Regions from separate parts of the Methylobacterium sp. AC832 genome, predicted to be linked through region 3. Evidence: predicted binding sites of a transcription regulator. Region 3 holds the regulator's gene; each other region holds the start of a gene.
The links. Region 3 encodes PhoB, which activates phosphate uptake and scavenging genes when phosphate is short. Its sites were predicted from a motif close to TGTCATNNANCTGTCAT; they were not measured.
Positions count from the first base shown of each region.

Region 1: AC0IXR_RS04085 (ceramide glucosyltransferase) is a predicted target of PhoB. The motif match lies at 1,212-1,228, and genes of this name have one in related genera.
Region 2: AC0IXR_RS14805 (CorA family divalent cation transporter) is a predicted target of PhoB. The motif match lies at 1,568-1,584, and genes of this name have one in related genera.
Region 4: AC0IXR_RS10670 (BtaA family protein) is a predicted target of PhoB. The motif match lies at 1,549-1,565, and genes of this name have one in related genera.

Region 1 covers NZ_CEEDMV010000001.1:870,082-873,285, reverse strand. Annotated here, with positions in the region: gene AC0IXR_RS04095 (TetR/AcrR family transcriptional regulator) at 1-195, shown strand, start outside; gene AC0IXR_RS04090 (histone deacetylase family protein) at 202-1,101, opposite strand; gene AC0IXR_RS04085 (ceramide glucosyltransferase) at 1,298-2,458, shown strand; gene eat (ethanolamine permease) at 2,803-3,204, shown strand, end outside.
Region 2 covers NZ_CEEDMV010000004.1:5,059-8,262, reverse strand. Annotated here, with positions in the region: gene AC0IXR_RS14815 (hypothetical protein) at 1-86, shown strand, start outside; gene AC0IXR_RS14810 (M10 family metallopeptidase C-terminal domain-containing protein) at 419-1,060, shown strand; gene AC0IXR_RS14805 (CorA family divalent cation transporter) at 1,651-2,679, shown strand; gene AC0IXR_RS14800 (Orn/Lys/Arg family decarboxylase) at 2,741-3,204, shown strand, end outside.
Region 3 covers NZ_CEEDMV010000009.1:119,194-122,397, reverse strand. Annotated here, with positions in the region: gene pstB (phosphate ABC transporter ATP-binding protein PstB) at 1-175, shown strand, start outside; gene phoU (phosphate signaling complex protein PhoU) at 262-987, shown strand; gene phoB (phosphate regulon transcriptional regulator PhoB) at 1,076-1,777, shown strand; gene AC0IXR_RS22415 (winged helix-turn-helix transcriptional regulator) at 2,351-2,803, opposite strand; gene AC0IXR_RS22410 (MFS transporter) at 2,909-3,204, shown strand, end outside.
Region 4 covers NZ_CEEDMV010000002.1:747,594-750,797, forward strand. Annotated here, with positions in the region: gene AC0IXR_RS10660 (ceramidase domain-containing protein) at 1-580, opposite strand, end outside; gene xth (exodeoxyribonuclease III) at 667-1,461, shown strand; gene AC0IXR_RS10670 (BtaA family protein) at 1,623-2,870, shown strand; gene AC0IXR_RS10675 (class I SAM-dependent methyltransferase) at 2,867-3,204, shown strand, end outside.

The DNA.
Region 1 (3,204 bases), on a different contig from region 3:
CTTGAGAAGATCGAGACCTGTCCGGGGATCGGCGCAGCTTTGGTGTTCTCGACACTGGGGTTGTTGATCACCCGGACGCTGGGCTTCCATTCCATGGAGGGCGCGCAGCTCGAACGGCTCTTCGACGGCCTCGAAAAGGTGGCGCGCTGCGTGACCGAGGGCGAGATCCCGCCGGATGCGTGCGGGACGCCCTGAGCGGCTTCACGCGAGGGCGGCCATGGCCTGGAACACGAGGGCGTGGCGGGCGGCCAAGGCGTCGATATCGGTGGCATAGCCGCCGCCGATCACCGCCACGAGGGGAATGCGACGTCTGCGCGCCTCTCCGATGACGTAGCGATCCCGTGCGGCGAGGCCCGCATCGGTGAGGGCCAATCGCCCGAGCCGGTCGTCCATGTGCGGATCGACCCCGGCATTGTAGAACACGATGTCCGGCGAGAGGCCGTCGAGCAGGCCCGGCAGATGCGCCGCCAGAACGGCCGCGTAGGCCGCGTCGTCGACGCCATCTACGAGGCCCAGATCGAGATCGCCGGGGATCTTGCGCGTCGGGTAGTTCTTTTCCGCATGGACCGAGAACGTGAACAGGTCCGGTGAGCCGGCGAGGCAATCCGCGGTGCCGTCGCCCTGATGCACGTCGCAATCGACCACCAGCGCCCGGCGGATCGCGCCCTCGTCCTGAAGCGCCAGGGCGGCGACGGCGACGTCGTTGAACACGCAGAAACCCGCGCCGGTCTCCCGCCGCGCATGGTGGCTTCCGCCGGCGGCGCTGCCTGCGAGGCCATGCTCCAGCGCGAGCCGCGCCGCCGCGAGGGTGCCGCCGGCCGAGGCACACGAGCGAGCCACGACGCTCTCATCCACCGGAAGGCCGATCTCGCGCTCGATCTCCCGCGAGACCGAACAGGACAGGACGGCATCGACGTAATCCGATCGATGCGCGCGCTTCAGCATGTCCGCGTCGGCCGGCTCCGGTCTGACGAAACCGGCGGGGGCGAGGCCGAGCGCCGCGAGCGTTTCGGCGAGACGGCCATATTTCCGCATCGGAAAGCGATGCCCGTCCGGCAGGACGGCCTGATAGGCAGGGTGGACGACGATGGGCGGGGTCATGCCGGATCGAACCGGCCGGGCCGAACGGCAGTTCCGCGAACGGCCACGGGTCTCGTCTCGCTCACGCCCTGGCCTTCCCTCTGAGGGGCGGCAGATCGGGGCCGCGCCGCTGTCATACGACTGAAATAGCCCGTCTGTTACGGCCTTGGGCAGGGGCTGGTTCCGTCAGGTGGCGGAGGCCCGGAGGGAGCGCGGCATGTTCGGCAGTATCGAGACCGGCGCGATCGTCGCGCTCTCGCTCTGTGCCGCACTGACCTCGGTCAATCTCCTCAGCATCGCCATCGCCACATGGCGCATCGGCCGGAATTGCGGGACCTCGAGCTTTCCCAGCGCCGCGCCCATTTCCCTCGTTCGCCCGGTCTGCGGCCTCGAAGCGTTCAGCGAGGAGATGCTCGAGCGCGGCTTCCATCTCGACCACCCGAATTACGAGCTGATCTTCTGCGTCGCCGATGGCCGTGATCCCATCGTGCCGCTGCTGCACCGCCTGATGGCGGCCCATCCCACGGTGCCGGCACGGCTCATCGTCGGCGACGAGCGGATCAGCGACAATCCCAAGCTCAACAATTGCGTGCGGGGCTGGGAGGCAGCCCGCCACGAATGGGTCGTGTTGGCCGATTCCAACGTCCTAATGCCGCCGGACTACCTGCAGCGGCTGCAGGCCTCGTGGCGACCCGATACGGGCCTCGTCTGCTCCACGCCCATCGGCGCACGGCCGCACGGTTTCTTCGCCGAACTGGAATGCGCCTTCCTCAATACGCTCCAGGCGCGCTGGCAATATACCGGAGAGAGCCTCGGCCTCGGCTTCGCGCAGGGCAAGAGCATGCTCTGGCACAAGCCGTTCCTCGACGGGCATGGCGGGATCCGGGCGCTCGCCGCCGAGATCGCCGAGGATGCCGCGGCGACGAAGCTCGTCCGCGCGGCCGGCAAGCGGGTCCACCTCGTGGCCTCGCCCTTCGACCAGCCCCTGGGCACCCGCGCGTTTCGCGAAGTCTGGTCGCGGCAGGTCCGCTGGGCGCGTCTGCGTCGGGTAACCTTCCCGCACTTCTTCGCGCCCGAGATCGGCTCCGGCACGATGCTGCCCTTCGCGGTCGCGGCCCTGTGCGTTCCCAGCGTTCCAGTTCTGACCGGCGTCATCGTCATGGCGATGCTCTGGTACGGGGCCGAATACGCGCTCGCGGCCCGCGCCGGGTGGCACCGCTCGCCCCGGCTCTTCCTCGCCTTCCTGCTTCGCGACGCCATCCTCCCCATCATGTGGGTGAGCGCCTGGATGCAGAGCGCCATCGTCTGGCGCGGCAACGCCATGGACATCCGCCCCAAGGAGACGCCGCGCCTGCGCACCCGCGCCACCGCGGCCTGACTGCCGATACGCCAAGCTACGAACCCGGCTTTAAGGCACAGACTTATTCGATACGGCCTCCGGGGTTTTGTCCCCTCACCGTCATTCCGGGTCTGCGGAGCGAAGCCCGGAATCCAGAGCCTCAACCTGTGCTCGACATGGCAGCCTCGGTGGTTCTGGATTCCGGGCTCGCCGTCGGCGACCCGGAATGACGGAGGTGTGCCGACGAATGTCACACCATCGCGCTTTCACCGGAGTTCTGAGCCCTGACCGGATACGGGCGTCGCACGCCCTCTTTCTCGTACGGCAAAACTCTTGCTTGGCCATTCCCCGACGGCAGCCTTCGCCGATGACGGGAACCCACCATGCAAAGCGAATCCACCGGCCTGCATAAGGGCCTGAACGCGTTCCATCTCTGGGGCATCGCCGTCGGCCTCGTGATCTCGGGCGAGTATTTCGGCTGGAGCTATGGCTGGGCCAGCGCCGGCACGCTCGGCTTCCTGGTGACGACGACCTTCATCGCCGCGATGTACGTCGCCTTCATCTTCAGCTTCACCGAACTCACCACGGCCATTCCGCAGGCCGGAGGCCCCTTCGCCTATAGCCGACGCGCCTTCGGCCCCATCGGGGGCTGCATCGCCGGCTATGCGACGTTGATCGAATTCGTCTTCGCGCCACCTGCCATTGCACTCGCCATCGGCGCCTATCTCAACATCCAGTTTCCGGGCCTCGACCCGAAACACGCGGCGCTCGCCGCCTACCTAATC
Region 2 (3,204 bases), on a different contig from region 3:
CCCTCTACGAGCCCGTGATCGACGAGCCTCTCGACCCTCGCCTTGCCGAGCTCATGAAACAGCTGGAGGCGGACAGGGACCGTTAGATCCTGTCTGGCTAAATCCGGTCCAGGGATCGGGGGTGATCCTGTCGGTGCCGCCCGGCGATCTCCCGACGGCGGATGTCCTTTCTCCCCATGCGGGCTCCGGCCCAACCCGCACCTTGCCGCGGCCCTCGGTTCAACGCTGTTCGGACCCTCAACGCGGGAGAGGCCCCGATCTCGTGGCGATCCGGGTTCGAACCGCCGGAGGCCCGGCGGAACGACATCGTCCAGGGTCGGAGCGGACGAGTGTTCCGCAGCCATGACCGATTCTGAATGGCATTCGATGTCGGCGGGGCACCATCCTGCGTCATTCGCCGGTGGAGCGAGGGCTCAAAGTGCCTCGCCGGCCATGTAGTCGATACGAAGACGTCCTGATCGGCGATAGCGGCATTAATATCCTGACGGGCTTGGCCGGTAACGATTTCCTCCGGGGAGTAGGAGCATCCGATACACTGATCGGCGGCGACGGCAATGATAAGCTGGCAGTTACCAATGCACCAGCGCTGGTCGACGGGGGAAATGGGCAGGACAGGCTCCTGCTTCTTGGAGCCGATACTTTCACGTTCACCGACACAAGCTTCAAGAGTATCGAGACGATCTATGTGCGCGGAGCACTGACCCTCGATCTGTCGGGCGTGACCGCAGGCACTACGGTCAACCTGCAGAACGCCAAGGATACCTTCGCCACGGTGTCGGGGACAAAGGGGAACGATGTCATCAGGTCCGGCGTGGGTGACACGGTGATCGATGGCGGCACGGGTAACGACAAGCTGTATGCAGGTGGGGGAGCTGATACCTTCACTTTCGAAATGAATTTCGGGAAGGATAACGTCTATGGTTTCGCGAAGGGCTTCGATCATTTCGACGTGTCAGCCCTCGTGAGCAGCTTCGAGGATATCAACCTTACTATGTTGAACGGGGGGCGGACACTCTTGTCACGTTCGATGATGTTGGTCTTGGCAACAGTATCATCCTGAGAAATGTTGCTAAGGAATCCTTGAGTGGGGCGGACTTTGGACTCCTGATCTAGTAGTATGTCGGTAATTTACTTCTTGAGGGTAGTCTGAATCGTCTTACGAAATGAGGATGCAGGACGGGGCGGAACGAAGCTAACGGAAGAGATGTCCAGCGACGGCCTGCCGCACGCTGGACGCGAATAGCGACGATGAAGACCTCGGACGACGCGGCGTTATTTTCCGCCCAGTCCAACGAACCTCGGCGAAGTGCAGATGCTGCAGGCAAGCACAGGCGATGTTCATCATCACTGCATGCCCTTCCACGAGCGCTTGGCCCAGCAAGGCCAGCCGAAGAATGTCGCGCAGGCGGCCGTGATGCGAAGGCGACTGGTGACGCTCAGCGCGATCCCTCGCGAATGCACGTCATGATGGCCAATCACCGCTCGACCATCGACGTCGTCGCTCCGCCCCGTCCCTGTGAGTCGTCTGATCCATCGGGAGAATACGATGGCAGCAGACGCGCCTCGTCGTCATCACAGTGTCGCCCAGCCTTGCGATCCAGCGCGATAGTGAGCCGGTATTTTGCCGGCCATGTTCGCCGCGAACGCATTATGCAGCATCTTCTCATCGAGGAATCGTCCCTCCCGGGGTTGATCTTCGCCCTCGCCTTCGACACGGATGGACGGGGACGCCAGGTTGCGCTGGGGGACGAGCTTCCTTCCCTCGGTGACCCGGAACACGGCTTCGTTTGGCTTCACGTCGATCTCGTCGATGCGCGGACCGAGGCGCTGATCCTTGAGGGACGCCTCGGCCCGCCCCGTCTCGCCGCCGCAACCTTCGCCCGCGACGAGCATCAGCGTGTCGTCGTCGATGGCCCTCATGCCGGCTTCGTCATCGCCGACCGGGAACGCGCTTTCGACGGGTCGTCGAGCGAAGAACCGAACGGCCGCCTCCATTGCGTTCTCGGTCCAGGCTATCTGGTCAGTGGCCGTCGCCATGCCACGGCCTGCGCGGTCGCCGCCCGCGACGCGGTCCTGTCCGGCACCCTCGTTCCCGGCCCGGCAAAGCTGCTGGAGCGCTTCGTCGGCAGCACCATCGCATCGCTCAATGCCACGTCCGATCGCCTGTCCTCCTCCCTCGATGCCATCGAGGACGACATGCTCGACGAGGCCAAGGCCGACGATGCCAGGCCGTTGGGACCGATCCGCCGCCAATCCGTGCGCTCCCACCGTCAACTCGCCGGCTTACGCGCGGTGTTCCACCGGCTCGAGGATGAGGCCGCCATGGAGGGCGACCAATTGCCGGAAGCCGTCGGCGCCATGGCGGCGCGCGTGGTCCAGCGCCTCGATTCGCTCCACCGGGACATGCATGTCCTGTCCGAGCGCAGCCGGCTTCTCCAGGATGAGATCGCCGCCCGCACGACCGCGCTGACCAACCGCCAGCTCTTCACCCTCTCCATCCTCACGGCCCTGTTTCTGCCGCCCACCCTGGTCACGGGCGTCTTCGGCATGAACACCAAGGGCCTGTTCTTTTCCGAAACCGACAGCGGCTCCATGATCGCCCTGATCATCGGCGCGCTTGCGGCGCTGGCCGTCTATGTCGTCATCCGCCGGCTCAATCTCGCCGGCCGGCCTGGTTGATCCCGAACGCGAACGCGCCCACACACCCTCGATTCATCCGACCACCGGAGCCTTCCCCCGCATGGACTTCTTTCGCCGCTTCACCGTGCTCATGTGCGCGCCTAACTTCGACCCGGACGACCTCGAGGGCGTGCGCGTCCAGCAGATCATCGGCTCTGTGGAGAAGCTCGGCTTCGAAGTGGTCCGCGCCCGCCGCGTGGAGGACGCAGCCATCGCGGTCCAGACCGATGCCGCCATCGGCTGCATGGTGGTGGATTGGGGCAAGCGCGGCCTCGACGGCAAGGCGGCGGCCCTCATCAACCTGATGCGGAAGCGCGGGCTCGAAATGCCCATCGTCATCATGGTCCGCCGCAAGCGCCTGGAGGACATCCCCGTCGAAGTGCTCGACTTCATCGACGGCTACATCTTCCTGGCCGAAGAGACCCCGGACTACATCGCCCGCGGCCTGGTGAGCCGCGTGAAGCAATATGCCGAGACCCTGAAGACGCCGTTCTTCGGCGCGCTGGTCGATTACGCAGAGCAGGG
Region 3 (3,204 bases):
CTCGGAATTCACGATCGTCATCGTGACCCACAACATGCAGCAGGCCGCGCGCATCTCGCAGTTCACGGCGTTCATGTATCTTGGCGAACTGGTCGAGTTCGGCCCGACGACACGGATCTTCATGAACCCCGAGAAGCGTCAGACCCAGGACTACATCACCGGCCGCTTCGGCTGAGCCCGCCGGGGCCGCGTTCCGCGGCACCGGTCCCGATCCTACGCGATGCAGGCTGCCAGGGGCGGCCTCGGTCGAGGAGTGCGAGCATGCCCAACCACATCGTCAGTTCCTACGACACGGAACTGGAAAACCTGCGCCGCTCGATTTCCGAGATGGGCGGGATCGCCGAGAAGATGATGACCGATTCCGGCAATGCCCTGGTGCGCCGGGACGTGCCCCTGGCCCACGCTGTCATCGCCGCCGACAAGCGTCTCGACGCGATCCAGCACGAGGTCGAGGAGAGGGCGATCCTGCTCATCGCCAAGCGCCAGCCGCTGTCCATCGACCTGCGCGAGACGGTATCGGCGATCCGCGTCTCGAACGATCTCGAGCGGATCGGCGACCTGTCCAAGAACGTCGCCAAGCGCGTGGTCGCCATCGCCGATCAGATCCAGCCGCAGAAGATCGTCATCGGCGTCCAGCATATGGGCGATCTGGTGCAGGAGCAGCTGAAGGACGTCCTCGACGCCTATGGCAGCCAAGACGTGAAGGCCGCCCTCGACGTCTGGGAGCGCGACGATTCCATCGACGCCCTCTACAACTCGCTCTTCCGCGAGCTGCTGACCTACATGATGGAAGATCCGCGCAACATCTCGTTCTGCACGCATCTCCTGTTCTGCGCCAAGAACATCGAGCGGATCGGCGATCACACCACCAACATCGCCGAGACGATCCATTATCTCGTCACCGGCACGAACGAGCTCGCCGAGCGGGACCGCCCGAAGAACGACGCGTCGAACTACGCCACCGTGTCGATGCCCGCCAGCGCCTGATCGCTGCCCCTGCCGGCCGCTCCAGCACACGCTCGGCGCGGCCGTCGCATCCATCCGGGACGGTCGCCATCACCCTGAAAACATCCGCATGAACACGCGCATCCTGATCGTCGAGGACGAGGAGGCCCTCACTCTCCTCCTCCGCTACAACCTGGAAGCGGAGGGCTTCGTCGTCGATTCCGCCGCGCGGGGCGACGAGGCCGATCTGCGCCTTCAGGAGCAGGTTCCCGATCTCGTCCTGCTCGATTGGATGATGCCCGGCCTGTCCGGCATCGAGCTGTGCCGCCGCATCCGCGCACGGCGGGAGACCGAGCGGCTGCCGGTGATCATGCTGACGGCGCGAGGCGAGGAGGGCGACCGCATCCGCGGCCTCGGAACCGGCGCCGACGATTACATCGTCAAGCCGTTCTCGGTGCCCGAGCTCCTCGCGCGGGTGCGTGCGCTCCTGCGGCGGGCCAAGCCGACCCACGTGTCGGACCTGCTGGTGGCCGGCAATATCGAACTCGACCGGGTCAGCCACCGCATCCGGCGGCAGGGCCGCGAGATCCATCTCGGGCCCACCGAGTTCAAGCTCCTCGAATTCCTGATGCAGAGCCCCGGCCGCGTGTTCTCGCGCGAGCAGCTGCTCGACGGGGTCTGGGGCCACGACGTCTATATCGACGAGCGCACGGTGGACGTCCATGTGGGCCGCCTGCGCAAGGCGATCAACCGCCCGCGCCAGAGCGACCCGATCCGCACCGTGCGGGGCTCCGGCTATTCCTTCGACGAGATGTTCTCCACGGACGAGTGAGGCCACGGCCGGCTTTGCGCCGCTCCGTCCGGAACGAGCGTCCCCATCGTGACGATGGCGGGGCGCCTTGCCTCCGGGCGATACTCGCGAACCGATGCCATTCCGGCCGCCACGAGATAGCGCGTTCGATCTCGGACGTCTGTCCGTTCCGGCATGTGCTCGCCCCAGGGGGGCTCAGGCATTCACCCATCTGGCGGGCAGCATGAGTCCCCCTCTTTTTCCAGGGGACGGGTGGCGGTCGCGCCTGTCGAATCTTCCTGGATAGAGGGAACAGCCGTCGGGCAGATGTCTGAATCCGTCAGACCTAGAGCTGCACCCGACCACGTTGGGTCGGGTGCAGCTCTAGGCCTTTGTTTTGCCGCGCTCTTTTTCGCCGAACCGGCATCCACTTCGGCGGTGAGCGCTCTAGGGGCGGAAATCCGACGTTCGGTGCCCGCTGCCGGGTCCGCTTTCGACCCGACGTCGACGGATCCTGCGGCCGCCGCCATCCGCTGAGAGCGGACATTGATCATGGGCGGAAACGACCGCTCCACTATGCGGATTATCCGCTTTCGACGTCGCGACGTCACCTTGTCAGGTGACGTCGGGCTTCAGCACCCGCGTGTCATACCAACCGAGACGGCGGTCATCGGCGGATCGCAAGGTGAGTTGAGCGACCGGAGCCCCGACTTCACGATCGACCAAGCGAGACCGGCGATCGGTCGGCTCATAAAGATGAGCCTCCCCCCATTGTCGAAGCGCGACGATGACGAGGAACAGGCCGCGCCCCTTCTCCGTCAGGACGTATCCCCGGTAGGCGGTCCCGTCCGAGGCGGGCGCCGTCTCCAGAATTCCCCGTTCGGTCAGGTCGCGAAGGCGGGTCGCCAACATACCCTTAGCGATGCCGAGACCAGTCTGGAACTCACTGAAGCGCCGCACACCGTCGAAAGCATCGCGGATGATGAGGAGCGACCACCAGTCGCCAATGACATCGAGCGCGCGCGCAACCGGGCACCCGGCGTTCCAGAGGCTGACGCGCTTTGCCACGAAGGTACGCTCCCGTTCCAAACTAGTCTCAATTTAGAACTGGAATGGGCCGGTCACAAGTGGTCTCAAAATAAAACCAGATTGGATGTCATCGACAGGACCGCCATGCCGCACGGAAAAGATGAGCGAACCTCCACCGAGCCGGAGGGGGCCTTACCCAGGACGACGATCCTGATTTTCGCTGTCGCCGCCGGCTTGAGCGTCGCCAACATCTACTACGCCCAGCCCCTGCTCGATGCGATGGCGTGGGAGTTCGGCATCTCGCCTGCCGCGATCGGGCTCGTGGTGACCCTGACCCAGGTCGGCTATGGGCTGGGCTTGATCTTCATCGTGCCGCTCGGCGATCTCATCGACCGCCGTCGCCTCATCCTCGGCCAGGGGCTTCTGTCGGTGCTCGCGCT
Region 4 (3,204 bases), on a different contig from region 3:
TCCGGAAAGTGAGCGAGAGGGCGAACACAGCGGCGATGGCGAGGAGCGACAGGCCGGCGCCACGCCGGGCCGGGCCGAGCGAACATGTCTGGGTCATCAGCAGGTCGGTCGCGACACCAATCAGGGCCAAGATGGCGGGCGCGTAGGCGATGGAGCCATTGCTCAGCCTGTCGACGGATTGGCCCGTGAGCGCGTCGAGGGCCGGTTCCAGCCCGGCAGCGAAGCCGGCAAAGCCCAGGGTCGCCAGGATCGCCGGAACGAGGGTGAGCCCGAGGAGCCGTCGAAGGGCGAGGAAGAAATAGGCGTAGATGAAGAGGGCGACGGGGATGACGTCGGCGAGCATCGCCCAGCGGACGGCAAGGGTGTGGAACAGGAACGACCCGATACCGACAATGGCGACGAGCCCGGCCAGCGCCGTCGCCGCCCGGTCGCGTCTGAGGCCGGAGCCGGCGAGGCGAAAAGCCAGTAACGCGGCGACGAGGAAGGCCGCGTTGGAGGCGGCGTTCAGCGGCTCGGCCCAGAAGCCCGCATCCCCGCGCTCGCAATAGGCCCGGATCGGTGCGAACCAGCCGTCGGACATCCGGTCTTCCTCCTGTGCGCATACCTTGCCAGCCCGACGCGAAGGCCCGATGACGGGCGGCCCTCTCCGACCGGATTTCAGAGCCCATGCGGATCTCCACCTGGAACGTCAATTCGATCAAGCAGCGGGTCGGCCATCTCGTCGGCTTCCTCGACGAGGCCAAGCCCGACGTGGTCTGCCTGCAGGAGCTGAAATGCCAGGACGAGGGCTTTCCCCGCGCCAAGATCGAGGCGGCGGGCTACGCCGTCGAGACGCTGGGGCAGAAGGCGTATAACGGCGTGGCGCTGCTTGTGCGGGCGCCGCTCACCATGAGCGAGATCCGCCGTGGCTTGCCCGGCGACGAGACCGACGAGCAATCCCGCTACATCGAGGCGCTGATCTCGGGAGAGGACGTGGCCCCCGTCCGGGTGGCCTCGATCTACCTGCCCAACGGCAATCCGACGCCGGGACCGAAATACACCTACAAGCTCGGCTTCATGGAGCGGCTGAGGGCGCATGCCCGCGCGCTCCTGGCCGACGAGCAGGCCCTGGTGCTGGCGGGTGATTACAACGTGATTCCCGAGCCCGAGGACGCGGCGGATGCGAGCGCCTGGGTGAATGACGCGCTGTTCCTGCCCGAGACTCGTTCCGCCTTCCGCGCCCTCCTCGCCGACGGATTCACCGAGGCCCTGCGCGCCTGCGACCCTCGGCCGGGCCTCTACACGTTCTGGGATTACCAGGCCGGCTGCTGGCAGCGGAACCAGGGTATCCGCATCGACCACCTTCTCCTCTCGCCCCAGGCCGCCGACCGTCTGGTCTCGGCTTCCGTGCAGAAGCATCTCCGTGGCCTGGAAAAGCCCTCCGACCACGTGCCCGTGACGATCGAGCTTCGACCGCGCTGATCCGAGGCCCGAGCTAGTGACGTTCCGGGCGCGACCGCCCCGGGTGAAGGAATGATCTCTCATCGGATCCGTTCGGAGACGATCCTCCGTCACCGGGCGGTCATGCACATGCCGTAACGGCCCTGGAATCGATCACGCCAACCAGCGACGTGAGACCGTTCATGACGCGCGCAGCACGGGCCATCCGCCGCGAGACGAATCTGGGTCTCACTCAGGCCGTCCATCGCAACAGGGCCTTCTCGAAGGCGGGAGTGTCGGAACGCCTGTTCACGGCGGCCTTCAGCGGGTTGGTCTACCCACAGATCTGGGAAGACCCGGTGGTGGACATGGCGGCGCTTCGGCTGCGGCCGGAGGACCACGTCGTCACCATCGCCTCGGGAGGCTGCAACGCGCTCTCCTACCTCACGGCCAACCCGGCACGGATCAGCGCCGTCGACCTCAACGGCGCGCATGTGGCCCTGGGGAGGCTGAAACTCGCCGCCCTCCGGCACCTGCCCGACCATGCCGCGTTCTTCGGCTTCTTCGGCCGCCCCGCCCGGCCCGAGAACGTGGCCGCCTATGACGAGATCATCCGGCCGCATCTCGATGCCACGTCCCGGGCCTATTGGGAGACGCGGCGCCTCGATGGCGGGCGTCGTATCTCGGCCTTCGAGCGAGGCTTCTACCGCTACGGCCTGCTCGGGCGTTTCATCGGCGCGGGCCATTGGCTGGCCCGCCGCTACGGCTGCGATCTCAGTGCCGTTCTGAAGGCGCGGGACCTCGCCGAACAGCGGACGATCTTCGAGAAGGAACTGGCCCCGCTTTACGAGAAGGCCTTCATCCGCTGGCTCATCCGCCAGCCGGCCTCGCTTTACGGCCTCGGCATCCCGCCCGCGCAATACGTGGCTCTGGCGGGCGACGGCCCCGGTGGAATGGCGGCCGTCTTGCGCCATCGCCTGGAGCGGCTCGCCTGCGGCTTCCCGATCCGATCCAACTATTTCGCCTGGCAAGCCTTCGGCCGCGCCTACGACACCGCGCCCGACGCATCGCTGCCGCCCTATCTTCAGGCCGGGAACCACGCGGCTCTACTCGAGCGCGCTGGCCGCCTAGACTTCCGCCAGCAATCGATGACCGAATTCCTGCGGGAGAGCCCGGCCGCCAGCGTCGACGCCGTCATCCTTCTCGACGCGCAGGACTGGATGACGGATGCCGACCTCACCGACCTGTGGACCCAGATCACCCGCGCGGCACGGCCCGGCGCCCGCGTGATCTTCCGGACGGCGGCGGACGAGCGTCGGCTGCCCGGCCGGGTCCCGGATTCCATCCTCGGGGCCTGGGACTATGCCGAGGAGGAGAGCCGTCGCCTCGGCGAGCAGGACCGGTCGTCGATCTATGGGGCGTTCCACCTCTACCGTCTGGCCTCTTCATGAGCGAGGCGGCGCGGCTGATGGACCGGATGTACCGCTACCAGCGGCACATCTACGATGCGAGCCGGAAGTTCTACCTCCTCGGCCGAGACGGCATGGTCGCGGATCTCCGGCTTCCCGCCGGGGGGAGCGTGCTGGAGATCGGGTGCGGCACCGGGCGCAACCTCGTGCGCATCGCGCGAACCTATCCGGACGCCCGATGCTTCGGCCTGGATGTCTCGACCGAGATGCTCGCGACAGCGGGGCGCGCCACCGCCCGCGCGGGCCTCGCCCACCGCATTCGCCTCGCCCGGGGCGATGCCACGGCCTTCGACCCCGCCGCCCTGTTCGGGGAGGC